4 regions of the Enterobacter sp. UPMP2052 genome follow, and region 2 is predicted to be linked to each of the others. Evidence: predicted binding sites of a transcription regulator. Region 2 holds the regulator's gene; each other region holds the start of a gene.
The links. Region 2 encodes CRP, which controls carbon source genes, mostly activating them, when cyclic AMP is high. Its sites were predicted from a motif close to ATGTGANNNNNNTCACAT; they were not measured.

Region 1: a site for CRP is predicted at 4,564-4,581, ahead of ACWKX3_RS14020 (glutathione S-transferase). Genes of this name have one in related genera too.
Region 3: a site for CRP is predicted at 4,447-4,464, ahead of aaeR (HTH-type transcriptional activator AaeR). Genes of this name have one in related genera too.
Region 4: a site for CRP is predicted at 5,114-5,131, ahead of bhsA (multiple stress resistance protein BhsA). Genes of this name have one in related genera too.

Annotation. Positions count from the first base shown of each region.
Region 1 is NZ_JBSKJR010000004.1:93,146-101,010, forward strand. It holds gene ACWKX3_RS14005 (ROK family protein) at 1-438, shown strand, start outside; gene selB (selenocysteine-specific translation elongation factor) at 435-2,291, opposite strand; gene selA (L-seryl-tRNA(Sec) selenium transferase) at 2,288-3,673, opposite strand; gene ACWKX3_RS14020 (glutathione S-transferase) at 3,776-4,384, opposite strand; gene ACWKX3_RS14025 (PTS mannitol transporter subunit IICBA) at 4,840-6,747, shown strand; gene mtlD (mannitol-1-phosphate 5-dehydrogenase) at 6,850-7,865, shown strand, end outside.
Region 2 is NZ_JBSKJR010000005.1:166,014-173,878, forward strand. It holds gene argD (bifunctional acetylornithine/succinyldiaminopimelate transaminase) at 1-363, shown strand, start outside; gene ACWKX3_RS15660 (YccS/YhfK family putative transporter) at 732-2,819, opposite strand; gene crp (cAMP-activated global transcriptional regulator CRP) at 2,877-3,509, opposite strand; gene ACWKX3_RS15670 (OsmC family protein) at 3,821-4,225, shown strand; gene ACWKX3_RS15675 (phosphoribulokinase) at 4,312-5,181, opposite strand; gene ACWKX3_RS15680 (YheU family protein) at 5,212-5,430, opposite strand; gene ACWKX3_RS15685 (hydrolase) at 5,427-6,449, opposite strand; gene mdcA (malonate decarboxylase subunit alpha) at 6,677-7,865, shown strand, end outside.
Region 3 is NZ_JBSKJR010000006.1:154,476-162,340, reverse strand. It holds gene yhdP (AsmA2 domain-containing protein YhdP) at 1-1,925, shown strand, start outside; gene tldD (metalloprotease TldD) at 2,009-3,454, shown strand; gene aaeR (HTH-type transcriptional activator AaeR) at 3,503-4,429, opposite strand; gene aaeX (p-hydroxybenzoic acid efflux pump operon protein AaeX) at 4,609-4,812, shown strand; gene aaeA (p-hydroxybenzoic acid efflux pump subunit AaeA) at 4,820-5,752, shown strand; gene aaeB (p-hydroxybenzoic acid efflux pump subunit AaeB) at 5,758-7,725, shown strand; gene ACWKX3_RS16795 (NAD-dependent succinate-semialdehyde dehydrogenase) at 7,813-7,865, shown strand, end outside.
Region 4 is NZ_JBSKJR010000001.1:1,560,541-1,568,405, reverse strand. It holds gene ACWKX3_RS07315 (NAD(P)/FAD-dependent oxidoreductase) at 1-1,155, shown strand, start outside; gene ACWKX3_RS07310 (glycine zipper 2TM domain-containing protein) at 1,349-1,888, shown strand; gene ACWKX3_RS07305 (TonB-dependent siderophore receptor) at 1,950-4,148, opposite strand; gene comR (TetR family copper-responsive transcriptional repressor ComR) at 4,324-4,959, opposite strand; gene bhsA (multiple stress resistance protein BhsA) at 5,203-5,460, shown strand; gene ldtC (L,D-transpeptidase LdtC) at 5,534-6,499, opposite strand; gene mfd (transcription-repair coupling factor) at 6,654-7,865, opposite strand, start outside.

The DNA.
Region 1 (7,865 bases), on a different contig from region 2:
CGCGGCTCGCACTATCGGGCGGGTGAATTTGGCGTGCTTCCCGTCGGCAATAACGGCGAATGCATGCACGAGGTGGCATCTGCCAGCGGCCTGATGAAGGCCTGCAGCCGCGCGTTACGGCTCAGCGAAGACGAAATGCCCCACGGTGAAGAGCTGTTTAAACGTATGGACAGCGACGTTCATCTGCGTGAGGCCATTGAAGAGTGGGCGCATTTTTTGTCCCGCGGCGTCTACAGCGTGATCTCCATGTTTGATCCGCAGGCGGTGCTGATTGGCGGCGGCATCAGCGAGCAGGAGAAAGTCTATCTCCTGCTCGATAAGTATTTACAGCGTTTTGAGGAGTGGGAGGCGCTCAAGGTGCCGATCCTGCCGTGTAAACTGGGCAATCAGGCGGGCCGCCTGGGTGCCGTCTGGCTGGCAAAGCAGAACCGCGCTTAACGCGCCTCACCTTGTTCAGGGAACAGCTGCGCGTCGCGAAGCAGATGATCGTTGCCCCGACGACGCGTAAAGCCTGTCCGGTTGAAATATTCGAGGATCTGAATCGCCAGCTTGCGCCCCACGTTCAACTGGTCGCGGAAGTCCGCCGCACAGGTTGACCCCTGCACCCGATCGCGATCGCGGATCAGGTTTGCAAACGCCAGAATGCGATCGTTGCGGTAATAACGATCTTTCACGATCGCCACAATCAGCCCCTGCTGCGCCGCATGCCGTAAGACCTGACGCATGGTCTGCTCGTCGGTGTGGGTTTCTCGCGCAAGATCGCGCACCCACCACGGCTCATCGCCGAACAACGACGCCGCTTTTTGCCATATCGCCTCTTGCTCGGCGGTGAAGCCGGCTTTGTGTTCCGGCAGGTGCAGCCAGCCGTGGTGGCTTTTGATCGCGCCGCTTTCGCGCATTTTTTCAATCAGCAGCAGCACCAGCGCTTCATCTTCCATCGGCAGCGCCATGCGACGCAGGCGCTCGCGCCCCGGACCGGGTTCATCCTGATGCTGCTGGTGGTAGGTGGCGAGCGTGTTCAACACTTTACGCTGCCAGCGTGCTGCGACCGGGGCATTGAGCAGGCTGTTTCCGGCCTGGATAAAGCCCTCTTCCTGCGTCAGTTCCCCCAGGCCTTCACCGCTCAGCTGGCGCGCCCAGGCGAAATCACTCAGGTTTACCGCGCCGCGTTCGAGATGCGTCAGCAGCGCGGCTTTATCATCGTCGGCTTGCTCCAGCGCCGCCAGCCATTGCAGGTATTCCGGCTTACGCTTCCCGCGACGGGGCGGATCCAGCGTCACCACCCGCGCCCCGGCCAGCGTTTCCCGCGCCGAGATATCGCGCAGCACCAGGCGGTCGTTATCCGCGAGCCACAGCGGGGAATCAAGCACCAGCTCGGCGAGGTTGTTTTCCAGCAGCGACACCCGCCCGGTAATATGGCTGGCGGCGTGATGGATGTGCAACGGCTGCCACTGCGTCAGCGGCGTGAAGCTGTGCAGAGAGACAATGACCCGCTCAGACGGCTCCGGTGGCTCAGCGGATAGCAGCCAGTCGCCACGGTTAAGGCGGTCTTTTTCAGCATCGCCCGCAATGTTCAGCGCGATGCGCTGCCCGGCATGGGCGTGTTCCACCGGTTGATTCTGGGCATGCAGACCACGCACGCGCATCGGCTTATTCACGCCCGTCAGCCAGAGCGTATCGCCGACGTTCACTTCGCCGCTCAGCGCGGTGCCTGTGACCACCAGACCCGCCCCTTTGACGGTAAACGCCCGGTCGATGGCCAGGCGAAAGCGGTGATGGCTCGCGCGCTGGCGCGACGGCAGCTGCTGCAAATGGTCGCGCAGGGCATCAATCCCGCGCCCCTCGGTCGCCACGGTGACAAAAAGCGGCGCATCGGCAAAACCGTATTCGCGCAGCACGCCCTGCACCTGCTCCTTGACCTCGTCCCTGCGTGCGTCATCCACGCGGTCGGCTTTGGTGAGGGCAACGGTGAGCTGCGGATTGCCCGTGAGCTGTAGGATCGCCAGATGTTCGCGGGTTTGCGCCATCACGCCGTCATCGCAGGCCACCACCAGCAGCGCATGATCGATGCCGCCGACCCCGGCCAGCATGTTCGACAAAAACTTTTCGTGCCCCGGCACATCAATAAAGCCCAGCACGCGACCATCCGGCTGCGGCCAGTAGGCATAGCCCAGATCGATGGTCATGCCGCGTTTTTTCTCTTCCGGCAGGCGGTCAGCATTCACGCCGGTAATAGCCTGCAGCAGGGTGGTTTTTCCGTGGTCAACGTGACCGGCGGTGGCAATAATCATTTCAACAGTATCTCCAGAAACTGCTCTTCATCTTCAAGACAGCGTAGGTCTAACCACATGCGTCCGTCGTATATGCGCCCGATAACCGGCGCAGGCAGCGCACGCCAGCGGGCCGATAACGCCTCAAGCTGGCTGCCGCGTCCGTCGCGTGGTGTAAACGTCAGCGCGGCGCTCGGCAGTCTGTCTACCGGCAGCGAGCCGCTGCCAATCTGCGACTGGCAAGATTCAACGCGCACGTCAAACCCGGCATAGTACGGGGCAACCTGCGGCAGCAGTAGCTCGCCCTGCGCACGAATCGAGGCGGCATCCCGCGCCAGCAGACGCAGCGTTGGCAGCCGTTCGGCCAGCTTCTCCGGGTAGAGGTAGAGCCGCAGCGTCGCTTCAAGCGCCGCGAGGGTCATTTTGTCGGCACGCAGCGCGCGCTTGAGCGGATGCTGTTGCAGCTTCGCAATCAACTCACGTTTGCCGACGACGATCCCGGCCTGCGGCCCGCCCAGCAGCTTATCGCCGGAGAAGCTCACCAGACTTACGCCTGCCGCAATCGTCTCTTGCACCATCGGCTCTTTCGGCAGCCCGTACTGGCTTAAATCCACCAGCGAACCGCTGCCGAGATCGGCAATAACCGGCACGTTCAGTTCACGCCCGATAGCGGCCAGCTCGGCCTCATCGACCGTTTTAGTGAAACCTTCAATATGGTAATTGCTGGTGTGGACCTTCATCAGCAGCGCGGTATTTTCGTTGACCGCCGCGCGATAATCTTTTGCATGGGTGCGATTGGTGGTGCCCACTTCGTGCAGCGCACAGCCCGCCTGACGCATGACATCCGGGATGCGGAACGCACCGCCAATCTCCACCAGTTCGCCGCGCGAGACCACCACCTCTTTGCCGCTGGCCGTCGCTGCCAGCATCAGCAGCACAGCCGCCGCGTTGTTATTCACGATGCAGGCGTCTTCAGCACCGGTGAGCTGGCAGAGCAAATCCGCCAGCGCCCGATCGCGATGGCCCCGGCCAGCGCCATCCAGATCATACTCCAGCGTGACCGGCGAACGCATGGCCTGAGCAACCGCCGCGACCGCCTCTTCGGCCTGCTGCGCACGACCCAGGTTGGTATGCAGCACCGTTCCCGTCAGGTTAAAGACCGGACGCAGAGCACCCTGCGCGTTAGCCGTCAGCCGCCGTTCCGCCTCCTGCCCCCAGTCCGCGCACCAGTCCGGTAAGGCATTCTCTGCCTGAATATGTTCCCGCACCTCTTCCTGAAGCAGACGCAGCATATCGACCGTCGCGGTATGGCCGAAACGGTCGACGACGGTTAAGAAGTGGGGATCACGCAGAAGCCGATCGGTAGCAGGAATGTGGCTGTAGAGAGAACGATGAGTAGTCATGGATGCGCCCGGCGAATGGATATCATCCCCCCTCCCGACGGGAGAGGGAGTTAACATGGGAGGGATTGTAACGCCTCTGGCCGCTAAGTGTTATAACCCGCATCAAGCCTTTGGCGGTTCGGTACGGGCAAAGCTTTCGCGCTGGAAAAGGGTCTCAGCGAGCTTCACCAGCAGCGGACGGTCTACGCACCAGCCAGGCGAAACCCGGCGGAAGTTGAGGTAGCCAATGGCGCAGGCAATGGCAATGGTTCCCAGGTTGAGATCGTCATTCTGAATTTTCCCGTCCCGGATCAGCTGTTCACAATGGTCCAGGCTGCGGCTGATTTTTTCCCGCTGACGCAGCAGCTCCGTTTCCGACTGCTGGGCTGCCGGCCTTGCCTGCTCGCGCACGGAGGCAAGGGCCGCGTCCATAATGCCGTCCGCCAGGGCTTCTGTTTGCTTCATCGCCAGCGCCGCTTTCGGATCGGCTGGCAGCATCGCGGGCGCGATCCCCAGCAGTTCGATGTATTCCGCAATAATCGGGGAATCAAACCAGCATTCGCCCTCATCCGTCACCAGCGCCGGGACTTTTCCCAGCGGATTGTACTGCGCCACGCCGTTTTCGGCGTTGTAAGGCTGTTCATTTACGAATTCAAACGCAATCCCTTTCTCCAGCAGGAGAATTGAAATTTTACGCACGAAGGGACTGGTATAGCTGCCGACGAGTTTCATTGCCTGATCCTTGATGCCGCGAAAAACGTCAGTATGGAACAATCGATGGAAAAAGGCAGGTATGCGTATCGCATTCCTTCCTCCTTGCACAGCGTTACCCCGAATGACATCAGGACAAATCTGCATGCAAATATTTTGTGAATTCAATCACAATACCGAAACAAACACGCGGTGAGAAAATGTGATGCGAATCACAAAACGTCGGGTATTTTGCTTACTTTATGCCCGTTGTATTTTTTTTATGCACGCGTTATGTGATCGCGATCACTTCATTAAATGGCATACCCCCTACATTTACGTGATTGAGATCACACAAATTTTCGGTGTCTGGACAGTTGAACGATTCAATGCCAGATTTCACAGCATCAGAACAGGGCCCGGCTACCTCTGCCGCCGCACATTAACGATAAACCTCGGGCCGTAAGCCTAAGCGTAAACATAAGAAGGGGTGTTTTATGTCATCCGATTTCAAGATCAAAGTTCAAAGCTTTGGTCGTTTTCTCAGCAACATGGTGATGCCAAATATCGGCGCGTTTATCGCGTGGGGTATTATCACCGCATTGTTTATTCCGACAGGGTGGTTGCCTAACGAAACGCTGGCGAAACTTGTTGGCCCAATGATTACCTATCTGCTGCCGCTGCTCATCGGTTATACCGGTGGTCGTCTGGTCGGCGGAGATCGCGGTGGCGTAGTGGGTGCCATTACGACCATGGGCGTGATCGTCGGCGCGGATATGCCGATGTTCCTCGGCGCGATGATTGCCGGTCCTCTGGGCGGCTGGGCGATTAAGAAATTCGACGTCTGGGTGGATGGTAAGATCAAATCCGGCTTCGAAATGCTGGTGAACAACTTCTCTGCGGGCATCATCGGGATGATCCTCGCGATTCTGGCGTTCCTCGGCATTGGCCCTGCGGTTGAAGTTCTGTCTAAAATTCTGGCGGCAGGCGTTAACTTCATGGTGGCGCACGACATGCTGCCGCTGGCGTCTATCTTTGTTGAACCGGCGAAAATCCTGTTCCTCAACAACGCCATTAACCACGGTATCTTCTCCCCGCTGGGTATCCAGCAGTCGCATGACCTTGGCAAGTCCATCTTCTTCCTGATTGAAGCGAACCCGGGTCCGGGTATGGGCGTTCTGCTGGCGTACATGTTCTTTGGTCGCGGCAGTGCAAAACAGTCTGCGGGCGGCGCGGCAATCATCCACTTCCTGGGCGGTATCCACGAAATTTACTTCCCGTACGTGCTGATGAACCCACGTCTGATCCTGGCCGTTATCCTCGGCGGTATGACTGGCGTGTTCACGCTGAGCGTGCTGGGTGGTGGTCTGGTTTCTCCAGCCTCTCCAGGCTCTATCCTGGCGGTACTGGCGATGACCCCGAAAGGCGCTTACTTCGCTAACATCGCGGCTATCTGTGCGGCGATGGCGGTCTCCTTCGTGGTCTCGGCTATCCTGCTGAAAACCAGCAAGGTGAAAGAAGAAGACGATATCGAAGCGGCAACCCGTCGTATGCATGACATGAAAGCAGAATCCAAAGGCGCAACACCGCTGGCGGCTGGCGATGTCTCTAACGACCTGAGCCACGTACGTAAAATCATCGTTGCCTGCGACGCCGGTATGGGTTCCAGCGCAATGGGTGCAGGCGTACTGCGCAAGAAAGTGCAGGATGCGGGCCTGACCAATATCTCCGTCACCAACAGCGCGATCAACAGCCTGCCGCCGGACGTTGACCTGGTGATTACGCACCGCGATCTGACCGAGCGTGCGATGCGCCAGGTGCCTCAGGCACAGCACATTTCGCTGACCAACTTCCTCGACAGCGGCCTGTACGCCAGCCTGACCGAACGTCTGGTTGCTGCGCAGCGTCACGAAGATAATGAAGTGAAAGTGCGTACCAGCCTTCAGGACAGCTTTGACGAGAGCAATGCGCACCTGTTCAGACTGGGCGCGGAAAACATCTTCCTTGGCCGTACCGCTGCCACGAAAGAAGACGCCATTCGCTTCGCGGGTGAGCAGCTGGTTGCTGGCGGGTACGTTCAGCCAGAATACGTTGAAGCGATGCTGGAACGTGAAAAACTGACGCCAACCTACCTCGGCGAATCCATTGCGGTTCCACACGGTACGGTTGAAGCGAAAGACCGCGTGCTGAAAACCGGCGTCGTGTTCTGCCAGTATCCGCAGGGCGTACGCTTCGGTGAAGAAGAAGATGACATCGCCCGTCTGGTGATTGGTATCGCCGCTCGCAACAACGAGCACATCCAGGTGATTACCAGCCTGACCAACGCCCTGGATGACGACACCGTCATCGAGCGTCTGGCCAACACCACCAGCGTAGAAGAAGTGCTGGCGCTGTTGAACAAGTAAGTCCGTTCTCTTCCCTCTCCCCGTTGGGGAGAGGGCTAGGGTGAGGGGAAAAGTTCCTCACCCCAGCCCTCTCGGGTAAAAACATTAATGAAGGTTAACACTATGAAAGCATTACATTTTGGCGCAGGTAATATCGGTCGTGGTTTTATCGGCAAACTGCTGGCAGACGCAGGCATTACGCTGACATTCGCCGATGTGAACCAGGTGGTGCTCGACGCCCTGAATGCCCGTCATAGCTACCAGGTCCACGTTGTCGGCGAAAACGAACAGGTTGAGACGGTGTCTGGCGTGGATGCGGTGAGCAGCATTGGCGACGAGGTTATCGACCTTATCGCCCACGTTGACCTGGTCACCACCGCCGTCGGCCCGGTTGTGCTGGAGCGCATTGCCCCTGCCGTGGCGAAAGGCCTGGCTAAACGTAAAGCACAGGGCATTGAAACGCCGCTGAACATTATCGCCTGTGAGAACATGGTGCGCGGCACCACGCAGTTGAAGGCCCACGTTATGGCCGCCGTGGCGGACGAAGACAAGGCCTGGGTTGAGGCGCACGTCGGTTTTGTTGACTCCGCCGTGGACCGCATCGTTCCGCCGTCAGAATCGGCCACCCACGATCCGCTGGAAGTCACCGTTGAAACCTTCAGCGAGTGGATCGTTGATAAAACCCAGTTTAAAGGCGCGCTGCCGACCATTCCGGGAATGGAATTAACCGACAACCTGATGGCATTTGTCGAACGTAAACTCTTCACGCTTAACACCGGGCATGCTATAACCGCGTACCTCGGCAAATTGGCCGGTCATCAGACCATCCGTGATGCAATCCTTGATGAGAACATCCGTGCGGTGGTGAAAGGCGCAATGGAAGAGAGCGGCGCGGTGCTGATTAAACGCTACGGTTTTGATGCCGATAAGCATGCAGCCTACATTCAGAAAATCCTCGGACGTTTTGAGAATCCGTACCTGAAAGATGACGTCGAGCGCGTGGGACGTCAGCCTCTGCGCAAACTGAGCGCGGGCGACCGTCTGATTAAACCGCTGCTGGGCACGCTGGAATACGGTCTGCCGCATGCCAACCTGGTGAAAGGGATTGCCGCCGCAATGCACTATCGCAGCGAGCAGGA
Region 2 (7,865 bases):
GGCAACCCGCTGGCCTGCGCGATTGCCGGTGCGGCGTTCGATATCATCAACACGCCGACGGTTCTCAACGGCGTGAACGCGAAACGCGAGCAGTTTGTGAAGCACCTTCAGCAGATTGACGAACAGTTTGATGTCTTCAGCGAGATCCGCGGGATGGGGCTGTTGATTGGTGCCGAGCTGAAGCCGCAGTACAAAGGCCGCGCCCGTGATTTCCTGCACGCCGCCGCGCACGAAGGGGTGATGGTGCTCAACGCCGGGCCGGACGTGATGCGCTTTGCGCCGTCGCTGGTGGTGGAAGATAAGGATATTGAAGACGGGTTAACCCGGTTTGCCGCGGCGGTCGGTAAAATAGTCCGGGGATAACCTCATTGCCCGGCGGCGCTGCGCTTGCACGGGCCTACAAAACCGTAGGTCGGGTAAGCGCAGCGCCACCCGACAAAATGGCAGGTACGGTGTTCAGGTCTTGTAGGTCGGGTAAGCGTAGCGCCACCCGACAAAATGGCAGGTACGGTGTTCAGGTTTTGTAGGTCGGGTAAGCGTAGCGCCACCCGACAAAACGGCAGGTACGGTGTTCAGGTCTTGTAGGTCGGGTAAGCGTAGCGCCACCCGACAAAACGGCATGCACGGTGTTAAGGTCTTGTAGGTCGGGTAAGCGTAGCGCCACCCGACAAAATGGCAGGTACGGTGTTCAGGTCTTGTAGGTCGGGTAAGCGTAGCGCCACCCGACATAATCAGTACGGCGTGCGTTTCAGTATGCGCGTTAACCAGATCCCATGATGCGGACGCTGACGCCATGCCACCGACGAAATAGTGTGCATGGTGTTCAGATGCCCTAACACGCGCTGCAAATGCTGCTCCAGGGTGCTCATCGGCCCGTGGGTTAGCGTTTCCGGCGCTTCAAGAATGTTTGAATCCCCCGACTCACCCGGCGAGTCATACTCCAGACGCTGCTGGCACCGCTGCAGCGCAATCTCGCACGACTGCAAATAGCGCTGCGCCAGATCCGGGGTCAGCATCGTGTGCTCGCGCGCGAGTGTCGTCATCGCATTGATGTGCTCGACGATAAACTGGCTGTGCGTCACCCACAGTTTCATGTCTGCCAGATAGTGCGAGTTAAAGCCTGGCTCCTGCATCGCCTGGTTGAGCGAGTTAAACAGGGCGTTGTGCGCCTGGTTGACCTTCATGCGCTGATAGGCCAGCGGCGAGGGCTGCGGGTCGTCGCTGAGGATCAGCCTGATAGCCTCCTGGTCTGCCTCCAGCGCGTCGTGGGCGTTTTGCCTGAGCAGCCCGCTCTGCCACTGCGGCCACAGCCAGACCATGCCGCCAAACGCAATCAGGCAGCCAATCAGCGTATCAACCAGCCGGGCGATGATGAACTGCTCGCCGTTGAGCGTAAGCAACTGCAGGGTATATACCGCCGTGACTGTAAAGCCAACCATCGCCCAGCCGTAGCTTTTGCGGATAATCAGGTAGCTCACCAGCGTAATTGCCAGCATTCCCGCCAGCGTATATCCCTCCGGCACGTGGAAGTGCAGGGTGACCCCGGCAATGACCAGCCCGGCAATCGTGCCGCCCGCCCGGTGCAGGATGCGCACCCGCGTGGCGCCGTAGCCGTTTTGGGTAACAAACAGCACGGTCATTAAGATCCAGTATGGCTTCGGCAGGTGCAGCGCCATCCCCATCAGGCTGGCGATGCTCAGCATCACACTAATGCGCGCGGCGTTACGCAGCGCCGGGGATTTCAGCGACAGGTAGCTTTTAAGGGCGGGCAGCAGCGGGAGCCGTTTTTGTTTATCGGCCATCAGGTCGCGTGGGTAGAGCGGACGCTGGGTGCGCAGGACGCGCGCGATGCGGCTGAAGTGCCAGGCGGCGAACTGCCCGACCGGGTTATCCGGGTGCTGGCGGGCAATCTTCTCCAGCGCGCCGAGGGGTTTATCCATGTTAAAACGCGTGGGGTAGCGGTGATAAAGAATGTCGTCTGCCAGCACCCGCAGGCGCGCGGACACCGTCTGTGCGTTCCAGCGGATCACCGCTTCGGCGTGGCTACGCTCGACCAGCTTTTGCACCTCTTGCGGGTGATGCAGGCTGACCGAGATGTGCTCTTGCAGATCCAGCCCTACCTGGAAGATGCGCAGCAGCCGCTTGTAATCATGGTTTTTATTGGCGGCAAGCATATGCAACTGCTGGTAACACTGGCCAATCAGATCCACCACCTTTTGCTGTCGCGTCAGCAGCGGCGGCAGTGATTTTTCCGGATCGGTGTGCTGGGTCAGCAGGGTGTATTTGGCCTCGCAGTACTCCGCTAGCTGCACGTAGAGCAGGCTCAGGGATTCGCGCAGCGGCTGTTCCCGCCACAGCCAGAACCAAAACCAGTTGAATACGCCGTACCACAGCGTGCCGAGGGCGTAGATCAGCAGCGGCTCCCACACCGGCATATTGCCCGCCAGGCTCAGCGTAAAGATGGCGGCAATCAGCGAGGCGGGCAGCAGTCGGGCGTGCAGCGAGCTGATTTCAGCAGTCACGCCGAGCGTCATTGCCAGCACGGTCAGAATGAGCGGCAGCGGAATATCCCGGGCCAGCAGAAGCTGCACCGCGAGGCTACAGCCTGCAAACAGGCAACCGCCAACGATCAGGCGTTTGAAAAAGCGCTTATGCGGCGTGTCGAGGCCCGCAATGTTGCAGCAGGCAGGCACAAGGGAAAACAGCAGACCCTGCTGGAGATGACCAAGGATCAGGCCCACGGCCACAGGAAGGCACAACACCAGCGTTTGCCGCAGTGCGTAGTTAACTTCCGGGTGATAGATCAGCCTGCGCCACATGGGGAGTAGAGACAAAAACGGCGTGTCACCTTGCGGTGGCACGCCGTTTGACCGTAATTAACGGGTTCCGTAGACCACGATGGTTTTACCGTGGGCAGAGATCAAGTTCTGGTCTTCCAGCATTTTCAGGATACGGCCCACTGTTTCACGGGAGCAACCAACGATCTGACCAATTTCCTGGCGGGTAATTTTAATTTGCATGCCGTCAGGGTGGGTCATCGCGTCCGGCTGTTTAGCCAGGTTCAGCAGGGTCTGCGCGATACGGCCGGTAACGTCGAGGAAGGCAAGGTTGCCCACTTTCTCAGACGTCACCTGCAGACGGCGAGCCATCTGGGAAGAGAGACGCATCAGGATGTCAGGGTTTACCTGAATCAGCTGACGGAACTTCTTGTAAGAAATTTCAGCCACTTCACATGCGGTTTTCGCACGAACCCAGGCGCTACGTTCCTGGCCCTCTTCAAACAGGCCCAGTTCACCGATGAAATCGCCCTGGTTCAGATAAGAAAGGATCATCTCTTTCCCTTCTTCATCTTTGATCAGCACTGCCACCGAGCCTTTGACGATGTAATACAACGTTTCCGCTTTTTCACCCTGGTGAATCAGCGTGCTCTTCGATGGGTACTTATGAATGTGGCAATGAGACAAGAACCATTCGAGAGTCGGGTCTGTTTGCGGTTTGCCAAGCACCATGCGCTGTTATCCTCTGTTATAAGCTGTCACCAGAGCCATAAATCGCATCCTGACTCTGGGGTTGCAATCGAATTCTTACCCATACCCTGGGAAGTCGGCTGTCGTAACGTTTCGCAGCCAGTAAAGTTTGATGTCCTCTGCATACATGTGTAACGTCAATGTATTACTGTAGCATCCTGAGTGTTTTAGCATAGCTTTTGACGCGTGTCTCCTGGTGTCTCGCTTCAGCATGATGCAGGTCGCCTTCCGTTGCGTGAAATGTAACGCGCGCGTACTCTGTCACCAAAAATGCAACGTTGGAGTTAATGAATATGCAAGCGCGTGTAAAGTGGGTAGAAGGGCTGACGTTCCTGGGCGAGTCTGCGTCAGGCCACCAAATTTTGATGGACGGTAACTCCGGCGATAAAGCCCCAAGCCCTATGGAGATGGTGCTGATGGCGGCGGGGGGATGCAGCGCTATCGACGTGGTGTCGATCCTGCAAAAAGGCCGTCACGACGTGACCGATTGCGAAGTGAAGCTCACGTCTGAACGCCGCGAAGAGGCGCCACGCCTGTTCACGCATATCAATCTGCACTTTATTGTCACGGGTAAAGACCTGAAAGACGCGGCGGTGTCGCGCGCGGTTGACCTGTCTGCGGAGAAGTACTGCTCTGTGGCGTTAATGCTTGAGAAAGCGGTTAATATTACCCATTCGTATGAAGTGATTGAGGCCTAATCTTTTGGCGGGTGGCGCTTCGCTGACCCGCCCTACAAAAGCACGATCGTAGGCCCGGTAAGCGCAGCGCCACCGGGCAAAACAACTCACGCGATCTGCTTGCCTTCCATCAACCGCTGCACCAGCGGTGTCATGATTAACTCCATCGCCAGCCCCATTTTTCCGCCCGGCACCACCAACGTATTGATATGTGAAATAAACGACCCCTGCAGCATCGCCAGCAGCCACGGGTAGTCGATCCCGTCCAGATTGCGGAAATGGATGACCACAAAGCTCTCGTCCAGCGACGGAATGGTTTTGGCGGCGAACGGGTTGGAGGTGTCTACCGTCGGCACGCGCTGGAAGTTGATATGGGTGCGGGAGAACTGCGGCGTCAGGAAGTTAATGTAATCTTCCATCGAGCGCACCACCGAGTCCATCACCGCCTCGCGCGAATGACCGCGTTCGCTGATGTCGCGCGTCAGCTTCTGGATCCACTCCAGGTTAACAATCGGCACCACGCCCACCAGCAGGTCAACATGGCGCGCCACGTCGTGCTGTGGCGTGACCACGCCGCCGTGTAGCCCTTCATAAAACAACACGTCGGTGGGTTCCGGCAGCGGCTGCCAGGGCGTAAAGGTGCCCGGCACCTGGCTCCAGGGTACGGCTTCGTCATAGGTATGAAGATATTTACGGGATTGCCCTTTACCGCTCAGGCCATATTCCGCAAAGGTCTGCTCCAGCAGGCCGAAGTCATTCGCCTCCGGGCCGAAGTAGCTGATGTGTTTCCCCAAATCGCGCGCCTTGCGGATGGCCATGTCCATTTCCGGACGCGTATAGCGGTGAAAGCTGTCGCCCTCTACCTCAGCAGCCCGGAGATTGAGCTGGGCGAAAATCTTGCGAAAGGCGAGGCTGGTGGTGGTGGTTCCCGCACCGCTCGAACCCGTGACGGCAATAACCGGATGTCTGGCAGACATAGCAACTCCCTGACTGAAAAGGTTTAGCGGTCAGCCGTGAAACGCGTTGCGGGGCATGATATTGACCGTCTCATGCAGTTCGGACCACACCAGCACCACGTCGCCGCTTTTCAGCTGGCGTTTTACATCGCTGACCTTTTGTTCAAGCGAACGTTCATGTTCACCATAATCGGTGCCTTCCCGCAATACAAAGCTTTCAATCAGATTATCGAGCGTTTCGGGAGAGAGATCCTGCCAGGGAATAATCATTTTATACCGTCCAGATAAGTCGTTAACCAGTCAGGAATGCGCGTCTCAAGCCACATTTTGGGCCGACGCAGCGTGCCGCCGACAAAGCCGACGTGTCCGCCGTACTCGGTGAGCTGATACTGCACGTTTGCCGGTAAATGCCCGGGCGACGGAATGGAGTGGTGATCCATAAACGGATCGTCCTTCGCGTGAATAATCAGCGTCGGCTTTGTAATTTGATTCAGCAGCGGCATGGCGCTGCACTGACGATAATAGTCAATCGCGTCGGCAAAGCCGTGAATTTTTGAGGTAATCAGATCATCAAACTCGCGCAGACGCTTCACCCGCTTGAGTTGCTGCAGGCTGATAGGCAGCGTGTCCGGGTAGGCCTTCAGTTTACGGGCGGCGTTGGCTTTCAGCAGGTTAAGCAGATAGCGCTGATAGACCCGGGAAAAGCCTTTTTCCATATGGTAGCTGCACTGTTCCAGCATAAACGGCGCGGAGACGATGACGGCGGCGTCCAGCGGAACCGCGTCGCTCTCTTTCGCCAGCAGGCAGGCCAGCATGTTCCCGCCCAGCGAATACCCGACGGCGGCCGTCGGCACGGTGCCGAAACTGTCGCGCAGCCAGTGTAAAAACCAGGTGCCGTCTTCGGTCTCACCGGAGTGATAAATGCGTTTCTGACGGTTTGGCTCGCCGCTGCATCCGCGAAAGTGCATCACCACACCGAGCCAGCCACGTGCTTTTGCCGCCTGGATTAACCCGTGCGCGTAAGGGCTGTGCAGGCTGCCTTCCAGACCATGAAATACCACCAGGCGCGGCTTGTGGCGCGCCTGATCGGGATCTTCGCTCCAGGCCAGATCCAGAAAGTCGCCGTCCGGCAAATCGAGCCGTTGCCAGTGTGGGGTGAACTGCACCTTGCGACGGATCAGGCGCGGCAGCATGGTTTGCAGATGAGGATTCGCCACGCCGCGCATAGGCACGAATTCGGCGCGCTCTTCAGCGGCTATCTCAAAGTCGGACGGGATTATTTGGGTCATAACGGCGATGCTAATTATTGTCTGTTATTTACGATATCTTCCGAATTGTACCCCGTTTAGCCCGTTTTTCCGAAACATGAACTGATCCCGATCACATTTCTTTACTGAGATTATTACTCTCAGGCTAATGATTACGCTCTACGCTTAATTGATGCCTTTCTCACCAGAGCGCACACTTTACTCAACGTTAAGCAATCAGAATGATGTGCTGAATCAGGAGGTTAATAATGTTATCTGGGCAAACACCTACCCGGCAATGGAACACACGACGCACGGAAAAAGCGCGCCGTCTGGCATCCGTACCGGTGCAGGGCAAGGTACTACCCACCGGCGATATCGTCGCCATGCTGGAAAAACTGATCGCGCCTGGCGACAAAGTCGTTCTGGAAGGTAACAACCAGAAACAGGCCGATTTCCTTTCCCGCTCCCTCGCCGACGTCAACCCGCAAATTGTGCATGACTTGCATATGATCATGCCAAGCGTCGGTCGCAGCGAGCATCTGGATATCTTTGAAAAAGGCATCGCCCGCAAGCTGGACTTCTCTTTCTCCGGCACCCAAAGCCTGCGTATTTCGCAGCTGCTGGAAGACGGCCAGCTCGAAATCGGTGCCATTCACACCTACATCGAGCTCTATTCACGCCTATATGTCGATCTTTCTCCGAACGTTGCGCTCATCGCCGGTTTCAAAGCGGACCGCAAAGGCAACCTGTATACCGGGGCGAGCACCGAAGATACCCCGGCGCTGGTTGAAGCCGCCGCGTTCCACGACGGGATCGTCATCGCACAGGTGAACGAACTGGTGGACGACGAATGCGATCTGCCGCGCGTGGATATTCCAGGCTCCTGGATCGACTACGTGGTAGTGGCCGACAAGCCGTTCTTTATTGAACCGCTGTTCACCCGTGACCCGCGCCTGATCAAACAGGAACACATCCTGATGGCGATGATGGCGATTAAGGGCATCTACGCGGAACATCAGGTGCAGTCCCTCAACCACGGGATCGGCTTTAACACCGCAGCGATTGAGCTGCTGCTGCCGACCTACGGCGAACAGCTCGGCCTGAAGGGCAAAATCTGTAAGCACTGGACCCTGAACCCGCATCCAACGCTGATCCCGGCGATTGAAAGCGGCTGGGTGGAAAGCGTGCACTGCTTTGGCGGTGAGCTGGGGATGGAAGAGTACATTCGCGCCCGCCCGGACATCTTCTTTACCGGTGCCGACGGCTCCATGCGTTCCAACCGCGCCTTCTGCCAGCTGGCAGGCCAGTATGCGGTGGATATGTTTATTGGCTCCACCCTCCAGGTGGACGGCTACGCTAACTCCTCAACCGTGACCCGCGGGCGTCTCTCCGGCTTCGGCGGCGCGCCAAACATGGGCCACGATCCGCACGGTCGTCGCCACGCGACACCGGCCT
Region 3 (7,865 bases), on a different contig from region 2:
CGGACATCAAGGGGCCCGGAAAGGCGGTTGGCCCCTACTTTGACGGGACGCCGCTAAAGGAATCGCTGGCGGCAACCCTCGATCAGCTGCAGCTGGATGGCGATGTGAATGCTCGCTTACATCTGGACATCCCGCTTGATGGCGAAATGACGACCGCTAAAGGTGACGTCCGGCTCCAGAACAACAGCCTCTTTATCAAGCCGCTGAACAGCACGCTGACCAACCTCAACGGGCAGTTCAGCTTTGTAAACGGCAACCTCAAGAGCGAGCCGCTCAACGCCACCTGGTTTAACCAACCGATCAATATCGATTTTTCCACCACCGAGGGTGAGAAAGCCTACCAGGTGGCGGTCAATATGAATGCCAGCTGGCAGCCATCGCGCATGGGCGTGCTGCCCCGGCAGATCGAAAGTGCGGTCGGCGGCGCGGTTGACTGGCGTGGCAAGGTCGGTATCGAGCTGCCTTATCACGCCGGGGCGCGGTATAACGTAGATATCTCCGGCGATCTGAAAAACATCAGCAGCCAACTGCCTGCCCCGCTGGACAAAAAAGCCGGGCAGCCGCTGCCGATGAAAATCAACGTGGCGGGTGGCCTCAACAGCTTTGACTTAACCGGCAGCGCGGGCGGGACAAACCACTTTAACAGCCGCTGGCTGCTTAACCGCAAGCTAACGCTCGACAGAGCCATATGGACGACGGACAGCCGAAGCACGCCTCCGCTGCCTGAGCAGGCGGGCGTTGAGCTGAACCTGCCTCCCCTGGACGGCGCTGAATGGCTGGCCCTGTTCCAGAAAGGCGTGGGACAAAACGCGAACGATGTCGTGCAGATCCCGCAGACCATCACTGCGCGCACGCCAGCGCTAACGCTGGGCGGGCAAACGTGGAATAACCTCAGCATCGTTTCGCAACCTGCGGCAAACGGTACGAAGGTTGAGGCGCAGGGACGGGAGATTAACGGCACCCTGACTATGCGAGATCACGCCCCCTGGCAGGTGGCGATCCGTTACCTTTATTACAATCCTGCCACGGCGAAGGCAAAAGAGCCGTCTGCGAGCACGCCGCCGCTGAGCAATGCTTCTCGCGTGGATTTCAGCGGCTGGCCCGATCTGCAGCTGCGCTGCGCGGAGTGCTGGCTGTGGGGACAAAAATATGGCCGCATCGACGGTGATTTCGCTATCCGCGGGAATACGCTGAGTTTGACCGGCGGCCTGGTGGATACCGGCTTTGGCCGCCTGACGGCGCAGGGCGAGTGGGTGAACAATCCTGGCGGGCAGCGCACCTCGCTGAAGGGCGATATCAAAGGCAATAAGCTGGATGCCGCCGCCAACTTCTTTGGCATCAGCACGCCGCTTCGCGGCTCGTCCTTTGATGTTAACTACGACCTGCACTGGCGCGCGGCACCGTGGACGCCAGACGAGGCCTCTTTGAACGGCATCCTGAAAACCCGCTTCGGTAAGGGCGAAATTGCGGACGTGAGCACCGGCCACGCCGGACAGATTTTGCGCCTGCTGAGCTTCGATGCCCTGCTGCGTAAGCTGCGCTTCGATTTTAGCGACACCTTCAGCGAAGGTTTCTACTATGACTCCATTCGCAGCACGGCGTGGATCAAGGACGGGGTGATGCACACTGACGATACGCTGGTGGATGGTCTCGAAGCAGACATTGCAATGAAAGGATCGGTAAACCTCGTGCGCCGCGAACTGGATATGGAAGCCGTGGTTGCGCCGGAAATCTCCGCCACCGTGGGCGTCGCGGCGGCCTTTGTGGTGAACCCGATTGTCGGCGCGGCGGTGTTTGCCGCCAGTAAGGTACTGGGGCCGCTGTGGAGCAAGGTCTCCATTCTGCGCTACCGCATTACCGGCCCTATTGATAAACCGCAGATTAATGAGGTGCTGCGCCAGCCGCGCAAAGATGCACAGCAATGATTTGACGTGGGCGGGTAATTGCCTCACTCTCAATAAATATGAATTTTTTACCGCCCAAGCGGCAACGAACGAGTAGCAATACGATGAGTCTGAACCTGGTAAGTGAACATTTGCTCGCAGCGAACGGCCTGAGCCATCAGGACCTGTTCTCCATTCTTGGTCAACTGACCGAACGCCGTCTCGACTACGGCGATCTCTATTTCCAGTCGAGCTATCACGAATCCTGGGTTTTAGAAGACAGCATCATCAAAGATGGCTCTTATAACATTGACCAGGGCGTTGGCGTGCGCGCCGTCAGCGGCGAGAAAACCGGCTTTGCCTATGCCGACCAGATTAGCCTTGCGGCACTTGAGCAGAGCGCACAGGCCGCGCGTACTATCGTGCGCGATACCGGCGATGGCCGTGTGAAAACGTTGGGTGAAATTCAGCACTCTGCACTCTATACCAGCATCGATCCGCTGCAGAGCATGAGCCGTGAAGAGAAACTGGATATTCTGCGCCGCGTGGACAAAGTGGCCCGCGCCGCGGACAAACGCGTGCAGGAAGTCTCTGCCAGCCTGAGCGGTGTATACGAGCTGATTCTCGTCGCAGCAACCGACGGTACGCTGGCTGCCGACGTCCGTCCTCTGGTCCGCCTCTCGATTAGCGTGCAGGTGGAGGACGATGGCAAGCGTGAACGCGGCTCCAGCGGCGGCGGCGGTCGTTTTGGCTATGACTGGTTCCTGGGTGACGTTGACGGTGAAGCCCGTGCCGATGCGTGGGCCAAAGAGGCCGTGCGCATGGCAATGGTGAATCTTTCTGCGGTGGCTGCGCCGGCGGGGACCTTCCCGGTCGTGCTGGGTGCTGGCTGGCCGGGCGTACTGCTGCACGAAGCGGTAGGCCACGGTCTGGAAGGCGACTTCAACCGTCGCGGTACGTCGGTGTTTAGCGGCCAGATGGGGCAGCTCGTCTCCTCCGAACTGTGCACCGTGGTTGATGACGGTACTATGGTTGACCGTCGTGGCTCTGTGGCTATCGACGACGAAGGTACGCCGGGCCAGTACAACGTGCTGATCGAAAACGGCGTACTGAAAGGTTACATGCAGGACAAGCTTAACGCGCGTCTGATGGGCGTGGCGCCAACGGGTAACGGCCGTCGCGAATCTTACGCGCACCTGCCGATGCCGCGCATGACCAACACCTATATGCTGCCGGGGCAATCCACGCCGCAGGAGATTATCGAATCCGTTGATTACGGTATCTTCGCGCCAAACTTTGGCGGCGGTCAGGTGGATATTACCTCCGGTAAGTTTGTCTTCTCGACTTCAGAAGCTTATCTGATTGAGAAGGGCAAAGTGACCAAAGCGGTGAAGGGCGCGACCCTGATTGGCTCCGGTATTGAAGCCATGCAGCAGATTTCCATGGTCGGTAACGATCTGAAGCTCGATAACGGCGTGGGCGTGTGTGGCAAAGAAGGCCAGAGCCTGCCGGTTGGCGTGGGGCAACCTACCCTGAAGGTCGACAGCTTAACGGTGGGCGGCACCGCGTAATTCCCCCGCACCCTGACCCTCTCCCCACGCGGGAGAGGGTCGGTGAACCTACTCTTTACGTCTTCCCCGCATTCCCTGAAACAGTTCCGCCACGTCCACAAAATACTCGGTCAGATAGTTAATACAGACCTGCACCTTCAGCGGCAACTTATCTTTTTCGGTATACAGCGCGTAGACCGGACGGGGATCGGACTGGTAGCGCGGGAATAAAATCTCCAGCTCGCCGCTGTTGATCTCGTTGATCACCCACATCAACGGGACGTAGGCGATGCCGGCACCCGCCACCAGCCATCGTGAGATGGTCATCGGATCGTTTGTCACGAAACGCCCCACGGGCAGCAGCTTCGTGGAAAGCCCTTCCGGGGCAATCAGTTCAAACTCGTTATCCGGGCGCACGCTGTATTCCAGCCAGGAGTGGTTCGTCAGGTCGGCAGGCTTTTCCGGAACGCCGTACTGTGCCAGATAGCTTTTCGAGGCGCAGACCACCATCGGCATGCTGCCCAGGCGGCGGGAGAAGAGGCTGGAATCCTGCAGTGCGCCGACGCGGATCACTACATCCAGCCCGTCTGCGATCAAATCCGGCGCAGGTATGCCGGTCACCAGATTTACGGTTAAGCCCGGGTACTCCTTGAGCATATCCGCCGTCATGGCAGCGAGGACATTTTGTGCCATAGTTGAAGAACAACCGATGCGCAGCGTACCGATAGGCGTGTTGTTAAAAGCGTAAAGCTGCTCGTGGACATCCTGCACTTCATGCAGCATCCGGCGGCAGCCCTGGTAGTAAATTTTGCCCGCTTCGGTTAACCCGATGCTCCGGGTGCTGCGGTTGAGCAGCTTGACCTGAAGTTCATCTTCCAGTTTTGACACCGTCTGGCTGATGGACGAGACGCTCATTTGCAGCTGCCTGGCGGCGGCGGTAAAGGAGCCCAGTTCAACCACTTTGGCAAACACCGACATGCGTTTTAAACGTTCCATTGTTCACTCTGGCTTAAAAGTGATTTAGATCACATATTATAGATAACAGCATAACAGTTACGTTAATATATTATTAATTACATAACGGCGTCGCCACTCTCGCCCGGCTTTTCTTGCTCTCCTGCGGCGGCGCACGCTGAAAAATACCGTAGCCTGCACTCTCTCTAATCAAGGTCAACATGAGTCTGTTTCCCGTTATCGTGGTGTTCGGTTTGTCGTTCCCACCGATATTCTTTGAGCTTCTTTTGTCACTGGCGATTTTCTGGCTGGTGCGCAAGGTGCTGGTCCCAACCGGGATCTATGATTTTGTCTGGCACCCTGCACTGTTTAATACGGCGCTGTATTGCTGCCTGTTCTATCTGATATCGCGCATGTTTGTTTGAGGTTGATGTGAAAACGCTAACAAGAAAAATCTCCCGCACTGCCATTACCATGGCGCTGGTTGTCCTGGCGTTCATCGCGATCTTTCGCGCCTGGGTTTATTACACCGAATCACCGTGGACGCGTGACGCGCGTTTCAGCGCGGATGTTGTGGCGATAGCACCCGATGTCGCCGGGCTGATTACCGCGGTCAACGTCCACGATAACCAACTGGTGAAGAAAGATCAGGTTCTGTTCACTATCGATCAGCCTCGCTACCAGAAAGCATTAGAAGAGGCGGAAGCGGACGTGGCCTATTATCAGGCGCTGGCTTCCGAGAAACGTCGTGAGGCGGGCCGCCGTAACCGACTTGGCGTGCAGGCCATGTCCCGCGAAGAGATCGACCAGTCCAACAACGTGCTGCAAACCGTGCTTCACCAGCTTGCGAAGGCGCAAGCGACGCGCGATCTCGCCCGGCTCGATCTGGAGCGTACGGTGATCCGCGCGCCGTCTGACGGCTGGGTCACCAACCTGAACGTCTACGCCGGGGAGTTTATCACCCGTGGCTCCACCGCGGTGGCGCTGGTAAAACAGAACTCCTTCTACGTTCTGGCCTATATGGAAGAGACGAAGCTGGAAGGCGTGCGTCCGGGTTACCGCGCGGAAATCACGCCGCTTGGCAGCAACCGCGTCTTTAAAGGCACGGTCGACAGCGTGGCCGCAGGCGTCACCAACTCCAGCAGCAGCAATGACACCAAAGGGATGGCGACCGTGGACTCAAACCTTGAGTGGGTCCGTCTGGCGCAGCGTGTACCGGTACGTATTCACCTGGATGAACAGCAGGGCAATCTCTGGCCTGCAGGCACCACGGCCACCGTGGTGATCACCGGCGAAAAAGACCGCGACGCCAGCCAGGACTCTCTCTTCCGTAAAATCGCCCACCGCCTGCGCGAGTTTGGTTAATCGCTATGGGTATCTTTTCCATCGCCAGCCAGCACCTCCGCTTCGCCGTGAAGCTGGCGTGCGCCATCGTGCTGGCGCTGTTTGTCGGCTTTCATTTTCAGCTTGAAACGCCCCGCTGGGCGGTGCTGACGGCGGCGATTGTCGCGGCGGGGCCGGCCTTTGCGGCGGGTGGTGAACCCTACTCGGGCGCCATTCGCTACCGCGGGATGTTGCGTATCGTCGGGACGTTTATCGGCTGTATCGCGGCGCTTACCATTATTATTCTGATGATCCGCACGCCGCTGCTGATGCTGATGGTGTGCTGCATCTGGGCGGGCTTCTGTACCTGGGTCTCCTCGCTGGTAAAAGTAGAGAACTCCTACGCCTGGGGACTTTCGGGTTATACCGCGCTGATTATCATCATCACCATTCAGGCAGAGCCGCTGCTCGCCCCACAGTTTGCCGTCGAACGCTGCAGTGAAATTGTCATCGGTATCGTCTGCGCCATCGTGGCCGATCTGCTGTTTTCGCCACGTTCCATCAAGCAGGAAGTGGATCGCGAACTGGATGCGTTAATTGTCGACCAGTACAAACTGATGCAGTTGTGCATTAAGCATGGCGACAGCGAAGAGGTTGATAACGCCTGGGGTGGCCTGGTACGGCGCACCACCGCGCTGGAAGGGATGCGCAGCAACCTGAATATGGAGTCTTCCCGCTGGTCCCGGGCAAACCGTCGTCTTAAGGCGATCAACACCGTGGCCTTAACGCTGATAACCCAGGCGTGTGAAACCTACCTGATCCAAAATACCCGTCCTGAAGTCGTGACCGACACCTTCCGCGAACTCTTCGCCGAGCCGGTTGAAACGGTGCAGGACGTGCATAAGCAGCTCAAACGCATGCGTCGCGTCATCGCCTGGACCGGCGAGCGCGATACGCCAGTGACCATTTACACCTGGGTCGGGGCGGCAACGCGCTACCTCTTGCTCAAGCGCGGCGTCATCGGGAATGCCAAAATCAGTGCCGCAGAAGAAGAAGTGCTACAGGGCGAAGTGGTGATCAAAGCCGAGTCGGCGGAACGCCACCACGCGATGGTGAACTTCTGGCGCACCACGCTGGCCTGTATGCTCGGTACGCTGTTCTGGCTGTGGACCGGCTGGACCTCCGGCAGCGGGGCGATGGTGATGATCGCCGTTGTTACCTCACTGGCGATGCGTCTGCCGAACCCGCGCATGGTCGCTATCGACTTCCTGTACGGCACGATAGCCGCTCTGCCGCTTGGGGCGTTCTATTTCCTGGTAATTTTACCCTCGACGCAGCAGAGCATGCTGTTGCTCTGTATCAGCCTTGCGGTCATGGCGTTCTTTATCGGTATCGAAGTGCAGAAACGTCGCCTGGGATCGCTGGGGGCGCTGGCGAGCACCATCAATATCCTCGTGCTGGATAACCCGATGACGTTCCACTTCAGCCAGTTCCTCGACAGCGCGTTAGGTCAACTGGTGGGCTGTTTCCTGGCGATGATGGTGATCCTGCTGGTGCGGGATAATTCGCAGGCGCGCACCGGTCGCGTGCTGTTAAACCAGTTCGTTTCGGCGGCCGTATCGTCGTTGACCACCAACACCGCGCGCCGTAAGCAGAACCATCTGCCTGCGCTCTATCAGCAGCTGTTTTTACTGCTGAATAAATTCCCGGGCGACGTTGCCAAGTTCCGCCTGGCGTTAACCATGATCATCGCGCACCAGCGTCTGCGTAATGCGCCGGTGCCCATCAATGACGATCTCTCCAGCTTCCACCGTCAGCTTCGTCACACCGCCGATCATGTGCTCTCGGCGACCAGTGACGACAAACGTCGGCGTTACTTTACCCAGCTGCTTGAGGAGCTGGATATCTACCAGGAGAAGCTGCGGTACTGGGACGCGCCGCCGCAGGTGACCGAGCCGGTTGGGCGTCTGGTGTATATGCTGCATCGATATCAAAACGCACTAACCAATAGCTGACTAAGTAAAAAGCCGACGCCAGAAGCGTCGGTTTTTTTATGGCTATACTTATTTCTGCAGGCTCTTACATTCAGACAGGGAGGACACATGACTACCCAGGCTCTCCAGCACCACATTCTTTTTCAGAACGGCTATCTGGT
Region 4 (7,865 bases), on a different contig from region 2:
CTGCACGAAGTGGCGACCGGATCGCTGGATGAGGGCGTGGATGCGCTGAGCTATCTGGCACACGCGCGTAATCATCATTTCCAGTTCCAGCTGGGATCCGTGGTGGATATCAACCGTGAGAGCAAAACCATTACGCTGGCTGAGCTGCGCGACGACAAAGGCGAACTACTGGTTCCTGAGCGCAAGCTGCCGTATGACACACTGGTCATGGCGCTGGGCAGTACATCGAACGACTTCAATACGCCGGGCGTGAAAGATCACTGCATCTTCCTGGACAACCCGCATCAGGCGCGTCGTTTCCATCAGGAAATGCTCAATCTGTTCCTGAAATACACCAATAACCTGGGTGCCAACGGCAAGGTTAACATCGCGATTGTGGGTGGGGGCGCGACGGGCGTTGAGTTGTCTGCTGAACTGCACAACGCGGTGAAACAACTGCACAGCTACGGCTACAAAGGCCTGACGAATGATGCGCTGAACGTGACGCTGGTTGAGGCGGGCGAACGCATTCTGCCGGCGCTGCCGCCGCGCATTTCCGGCGCAGCGCACAGCGAGCTGACCAAACTCGGCGTACGCGTGCTGACGCAAACCATGGTCACCAGCGCCGATGCGGGTGGTCTGCACACCAAAGACGGCGAGTACATCGAAGCGGATCTGATGGTCTGGGCGGCAGGGATTAAAGCGCCTGATTTCATGAAAGATATCGGCGGGCTGGAAACGAACCGTATTAATCAGCTGGTGACGGAGCCTACGCTGCAAACCACGCGCGATCCGGACATTTACGCCATCGGCGACTGTGCCTCCTGCGCGCGCCCGGAAGGCGGGTTCGTTCCTCCGCGTGCTCAGGCCGCGCACCAGATGGCAAGCCTGGTGCTGCACAACATCCTGGCGCAGCGTAAAGGCAAACCGATGAAGGCGTATGTCTACAAAGACCACGGCTCTCTGGTGTCGCTCTCCAACTTCTCGACCGTCGGCAGTCTGATGGGCAACCTGATGCGTGGCTCAATGATGGTAGAAGGGCGCATTGCGCGCTTTGTGTATATCTCACTTTACCGTATGCACCAGATTGCGCTGCACGGCTACTTCAAAACCGGCCTGATGATGCTGGTTGGACGCATCAACCGGGTTATTCGCCCGCGTCTGAAGCTGCACTAATCGTATTATCCCTCCGGGTCCTCCGGAGGGATTTTTTAGCATATCATGCTGTCCAGTGCCCTTCAGGCGCTTAAGAGTTCTCCTAAATCCGATATATCCCTCCTGCACTCCGCGTTTTTACGCCTTTGTCTTATTGGCGAGTCCAGCCATTGATTGCAAAATTGTTACCAATAGCAACAAAGGAGGATGTCCCGTGAATAAATCAATGTTGGCGGGTATAGGGATTGGCGTAGCGGCTGCGTTAGGTGTGGCTGCGGTTGCCAGTCTCAACGTGTTTGAACGTGGCCCGCAGTATGCGCAAGTGGTTTCCGCAACGCCCATTAAAGAGACGGTCAAAACGCCCCGTCAGGAGTGCCGCAACGTTGCGGTCACCCACCGTCGTCCCGTACAGGATGAAAACCGTATTGCCGGTTCTGTTCTCGGCGCGGTTGCAGGCGGCGTAATTGGCCATCAGTTTGGTGGCGGTCGCGGTAAAGACGTGGCTACCGTTGTCGGCGCGTTGGGCGGTGGCTATGCAGGGAATCAGGTGCAGGGTGCGATGCAGGATAACGACACCTACACCACAACCCAGCAGCGCTGTAAAACCGTCTATGACAAATCCGAGAAAATGCTGGGTTACGATGTCACCTACAAAATCGGCGACCAGCAGGGCAAAATCCGCATGGATAAAGACCCCGGCACCCAGATCCCGCTGGACGGAAATGGTCAGCTGATCCTGAACAACAAAGCGTAAAAAAGATCTTCTCTGAACTTAGCTCCTCACGCGCTCAGGCTGAGGAGCTTTTTTTTGGCCGTCAGAAGGTCAGGGCATAGTTCAGCCCGAAGGTGCGGCCACGCCCTTTGTACTCATACAAAGCAGCGCTACCGTAGGTCGGGCTGTAGAGCAGCGGCGCACGCTGGCCCCAGACGGTGGTGTAGGTTTTATCCAGCAGGTTTTCGATACTGAAGGACAGTTTACCCACCGGCAGGGCATAGCTGCTGAGGAAATCAACGGTGTTATAGCCATCAATTTTATTGCCCGCCGCGTCCGTCAGGTCGAAGGTTTGCTGGGTCTGCAGGCGCAGTGACCAGGGTTCAGGGGACCAGCCGACGTATGCCGTGGCTTTTGACGGTGAGGCCTGTGTCACATCCCACTTCTCCCACGATCCGTTCGTTTTAATCTCTGACTTCAGCACGTTGAAATTCCCGCCGAGGCTCCAGGCGCTGTCAGGAATGAAATAATCCACCGCGCCCTCCACGCCGTAAATCCTGCGCTCCTGCTGATTGACGTCGATTGTCATATCGCGGCGGTTAATGTCGACCGATTTATCCGACAACGAGTAGTAGGCCGCAATCTGGGTGCGCAGATTATTGCCGGTATAACGCCAGCCCAGCTCATAGGAGTTCACTTTGATGCCTTCGAGCTTCGCATCCTGCGGGTTAACACTTTTCACCAGCGCAAGATGGCCCTGTGCATCGGCCCTTGCATAGGAACCGTTGCCGTAATATTTACCGGGGTCGGGCAACTCCACGCCCTGAGAGAAGTTAAACCAGGCCTGCTGATTTTCCGTGAGATGCGCAAGGATCCCGGCATTGAACAGCAGGTTGTCGTAATCGGTTTTGCCGCCCGGGATGGCCTCTGCGGACCGCGCCTTACCGTTGGCAATCGCCTGTTGCTGGGTATAGCCGATAAAGTCATCAACGCGGTTTTCGGTCCACTGGTAGCGTACGCCGCCGCTCAGAGTGAAGACATCACTCAGATCAATGCTGTTCTGCAGAAACGGCGCGATGTTGGTGATGCTGTAGCCCGGATAACGTCCCGTGGAATATATAGCGTGGTTATTCATACCGCCCGAGGGAACGGACTGCGCCAAATCAAAGAACATCTGATTGGAGTCGAACGTCTCGTGATCCGCATCCAGCCCCCAGGTCATCTGCCAGCCGTCCAGCGGCGTGCTGTTTAACGTCAGTTTCGCGCCGTACTGGTCGGTATTCTGCTCGGAGGCGGCGAAGCTGGTAACGGCTTTGGTCTGCGCGTCCAGCGTCGGGAAAGGGTAGAAGCGCAGGGACTCATCCCGGTAATAAATCTGCCCGACCAGCTCCTGTCCCCAGAAATCGGTATCCGAGTATTGCAGGCTGATAAGATGGCGCTCGGTGCCGGGAACACGATCGGAGTTAAATCCGCTTTGGGTAGAGGCCGTTCCACTGCCTGTAACGGCACCCATGTTTTTGCCCAGGTTTAACCCGTAATCGTCGTCGCCCTGGCTTTTGTAATACTGGGTGACCACCTGCAACTGACGCGTCTCGTCAATCTCAATCGTGCCGGTGCCCATCACGTCCAGGCGGTCCGAGTGCTGTAACCCGGTTTGCGTATTGTCGAAGGTGAGGGCGTCACCGTTACCATCGTACCAGCCGCCGAAACGCTGCCAGGCAACGGACAGCCGACCGAAAGCATGATCGTTCCCGCCGCTGACGGCGGTTGCCACGCGTTCGTCACGATCGTTGCTGTTGTTAAAACCCGTTTTACCGCCAAGCTCCAGGTCGACCTGGCTTTCCGGCTGCCCTTTTTTGGTCACAATATTGATCAGGCCGCCCGTACTGCCGCCGCCGTACAGGGACGTGGAGCCAGAGATCACCTCAATGTGATCAACGTTGAAAGGATCGATGGCATCCAACTGACGGCTGTCCGTGCGCGATGAGTTCAGGCGAACGCCGTCCACCAGCACCACAATCGCGCGGCCACGCATGTTCATGCCGTAGTTGGTTCGTCCCTGGCTGCTGACGTCCATACCCGGGATCAGCTGTCCAAGGATATCCTTGAACTCTTTGCCGCCCTGAACCTGCTGTTCAATCTCATGGCCTTCAATGATCCACGTGGTCTGCGCCATCTCGGCCACGGTGCGGTGGCTGCGGTTGGCGCTAACCACCAGGTTCTCTTCTGTGTTTTGTTCTGCATAAAGGGGCATTGCCATAGCCAGCAATACCGGATTGAGCACCCAGAGGCTCGTCTTCATCATCATTCCTTATTAAGCGATTGTTATTATGCGGGCAGGTTGTTTTTGTCGTGTTAAAAAATGTAAATGCGAATACTGCCGATAATAAAACGCATTATCAACCTGAGAAAATTTGGGGGGTTAGATGAAAACGAGGAAGGAAGAAAACAGAAAGGGCGGATGGCCGCCCTTAAGATTACAGCTTGAGAAGTTCAGGCCACAGGCGCAGCGTGGTCTGGGTGATGCTTTGCAGTTTTTCCAGGCCAGCGCCTTCGCGGGCGCTAATCGACATGCCCTGCAGAATGCAGCTTAAGTATTGCGCCAGCGCCTGCGGGCGACAATGCGCGGGGATCTCGCCGCGCTGCTGGCGCTGGGCAAGGAACGTGCTCAGCGTCTCCTCCTGCATCGCATGGCGCGATTTCACCGTGTTGGCGATCTCTGTAGACGAGGCCGCGAGGGTGGCAGAGGTGTTGATCATAAAACACCCGGCAGGGGTCTCTTTGCTGGTGAAGCAGGTGGCGATGGCGGTGAAGTAATCCCGCAGCGCCTGCTCAACGGATTTTTCTTCGCAGAACAGCTGTGCTTCGTACTTCGCCGCAAAACGGGAGATGTATCGATCCAGAACCGCCCGGAACAGCCCCTCTTTATTCGTAAACTCCGCGTACAGCGTCGGCGCTTTGGCTCCGGTAGCTTCCACCAGGTCCGAAAGCGACGTTGCCTCGTACCCGTGCTGCCAGAAGAGCGTCATGGCCTTATCCAGCGCCGCATCCCTGTCGAACACTTTTGGTCGGCCACGGCTTTTCTTCGCACAACTCGTGACATCGGTTGTCATTGCCGTTGGTCCTCTGTTGGTTTGTTGAATGACCATTATAAAAATAAACCACAGCCGGGACCAGCGCTGTTTGCTTAAAAATAAATTAATCCTATCGATATGAATAATAACGGAATTTAAATTTATTTAATGGTCGTTATAAAAATGGGTTGACGTGTGACCTGGATCACATCTATCATTTACCTATCGATCGTTAAGTAAATAAATTACGACATCAATTCATCTGCCTAAAGGTATAAAAACATGAAAAACGTTAAAACCCTCATCGCTGCCGCTGTTCTGAGTTCACTCTCTTTCGCAAGCTTCGCCGCTGTTGAAGTGCAATCCACCCCTGCTGACCAGCAGAAAGTGGGCACCATCTCCGCGAATGCCGGGACTAACCTGGGTTCACTGGAAGATCAGCTGGCGCAAAAAGCGGATGAAATGGGTGCAAAATCTTTCCGCATCACCTCAGTGACCGGTCCTAACACCCTCCACGGTACTGCGGTCATCTACAAATAAGCCTGGCTAAACCCTCATTTATGCCACTGCTATAAAAAACGCCCTGCATATGCAGGGCGTTTTTCGTTGGGTCTTACATCGACTGTTGCGCAATATTGTGGTGCCGCGTGACGTCAGTCGGCATGCCTGAACGTACCTCCATGGCTCTCCCCATCACGGCCTCATCGGTGCTGGCATTCGTTTTAAAACTCACCATCGCAGCATTCAGATTGATGGGCAGGGTTTGCGGATCGTCACCTATGTTTTTCGATAACGGCTGATGGATTTCGACCAGCCGCACGCCGCCAGGCTCCTCAGAAACCTTAATCGGCGTATTAATGATATTCACTTTGGTGCCCGGCGTGATCTCGCTGTAAAGCGTCTTGATGTCGTCATCGCGAAGGCGAATACAGCCGGAGCTGACGCGCATCCCAATACCGAAATCCGCATTGGTTCCATGCAACAGATAGACACCGCCGTAGGCGGCGAGGCGGATCGCGTGATGTCCCATGGGGTTATCAGGCCCTGCCGGCACAACCGCCGGAAGCTCGATACCCTGCGCTTTGTAGCGGGCGCGAATATTGGCCGTTGGCGTCCACGTCGGGTTTGCCCGCTTATCGGAGACGGTGGTCACCATCGTTGGGGTGAGCGTGTCGCCGCCCAGCTGCCCAATGCCGATAGGATAGACGGTCACTTCGTTTTTACCCGGTGGATAATAGTAAAGCCGAAGCTCAGCTAGGTTGATCACGATCCCCTCGCGCGGCGCGTCCGGCAGCAGCGTCTGGAGCGGGATCGTCAGCACGCTGCCGGCACGAGGCACATAAGGATCTACACCTGGGTTGGCCTGAAGCAGCGCCAGGAACCCAACGTTATATTTTTTAGCAATCGCCTCAAGCGAACCGCCATTATTTTCCACGACGTGAAAACGATTTTCCCCGACAAGTTTGCTGCCAGGGGGCGGGAGAGGCCAGGTGTTTGCCCGGGCGGGTAACGCAATGGTTACCGTTGCTATCAGCGCAGACAACGTAATCCAGCGGATAAGACGCGAAGAGATCATCATCACTATAATCCATATAAATGATAAGGTTATTATTTTATAAGCTGTGAATCATAATTATGGTCAATGGGTGTGTCGGGAAGATCGGGCGAAGTGCAAAGAGTTTGTAAATTGTTGCTCCCGGCAGCGTTGCGCTACCGGGAGCCTGTGGTGCCGGTCAGGCGATGGCGTTCTCTTCAAGCTGACGCATGAAGTTACGGACCCACTCCATGCGGTTCTTACGCTCGGCCAGCTCCTGCGTAAAGCGCAGACGCGTCGGGCCATCCAGACGGAAGTGCTGAGGCTGTTTTTGCAGCAGGCCGATCAGCCACATCGGATCGACATGGTTTTTCTCGGCAAACTCAATCATCCCGCCTTTCTCATTGCCCTCCAGCTTGCGAATGCCCAGCTTTTGCGCCTGCTGACGCAGACGGGCGATGTCCAGCAGGTTGCGCGCGGCGTCCGGCAGCAGGCCAAAGCGGTCGATCAGCTCGACTTTGATCTCTTCCAGCTCGCCTTCATTTTTCGCGCTGGCAATACGCTTGTAGAATGACAGGCGGGTATTCACGTCTGGAATAAAATCATCCGGCAGCAGGGACGGCATCCGCAGCTCGACTTCGGTTTGCTGGCTGGTTAAATCTTCCAGCGACGGTTCCCGACCGGCCTTCAGCGCATCGACGGCGTTTTCCAGCAGCTCCATATACAGCGAGAAGCCGATGGTTTCCATCGAACCGCTCTGATCTTCGCCCAGCAGTTCGCCCGCCCCGCGGATCTCGAGGTCGTGCGTTGCCAGCGCGAACCCGGCGCCGAGATCTTCCAGCGAGGCGATGGCTTCCAGACGTTTTTGCGCGTCGGTGGTCATCGCCTTCGGATGCGGCGTCAGTAGCCATGCGTAGGCCTGATGGTGCGAACGACCTACGCGGCCACGTAACTGGTGAAGCTGCGCCAGGCCAAAGTGATCCGCCCGTTCAATGATGATGGTATTGGCGGTAGGAATGTCGATGCCGGTTTCAATAATGGTGGTACAGACCAGCACGTTAAAGCGCTGGTGGTGGAAATCGTTCATCACGCGTTCCAGCTCGCGCTCGCGCATCTGCCCGTGGCCGATGGCAATACGCGCCTCCGGCACCAGCTCCGCCAGCCTGTCGGCGGCTTTCTGAATATTTTCCACGTCGTTGTAGAGGTAATACACCTGGCCGCCGCGCAACACTTCGCGCAGGATCGCCTCGCGGACCACCAGATTATCGTACTCCCGCACGAAGGTTTTCACCGCCAGACGGCGCGCCGGAGGGGTGGCGATAATCGACAGATCGCGCATGCCGCTCATCGCCATATTCAGCGTACGCGGGATCGGCGTTGCGGTCAGGGTCAGAATATCGACGTCCGCGCG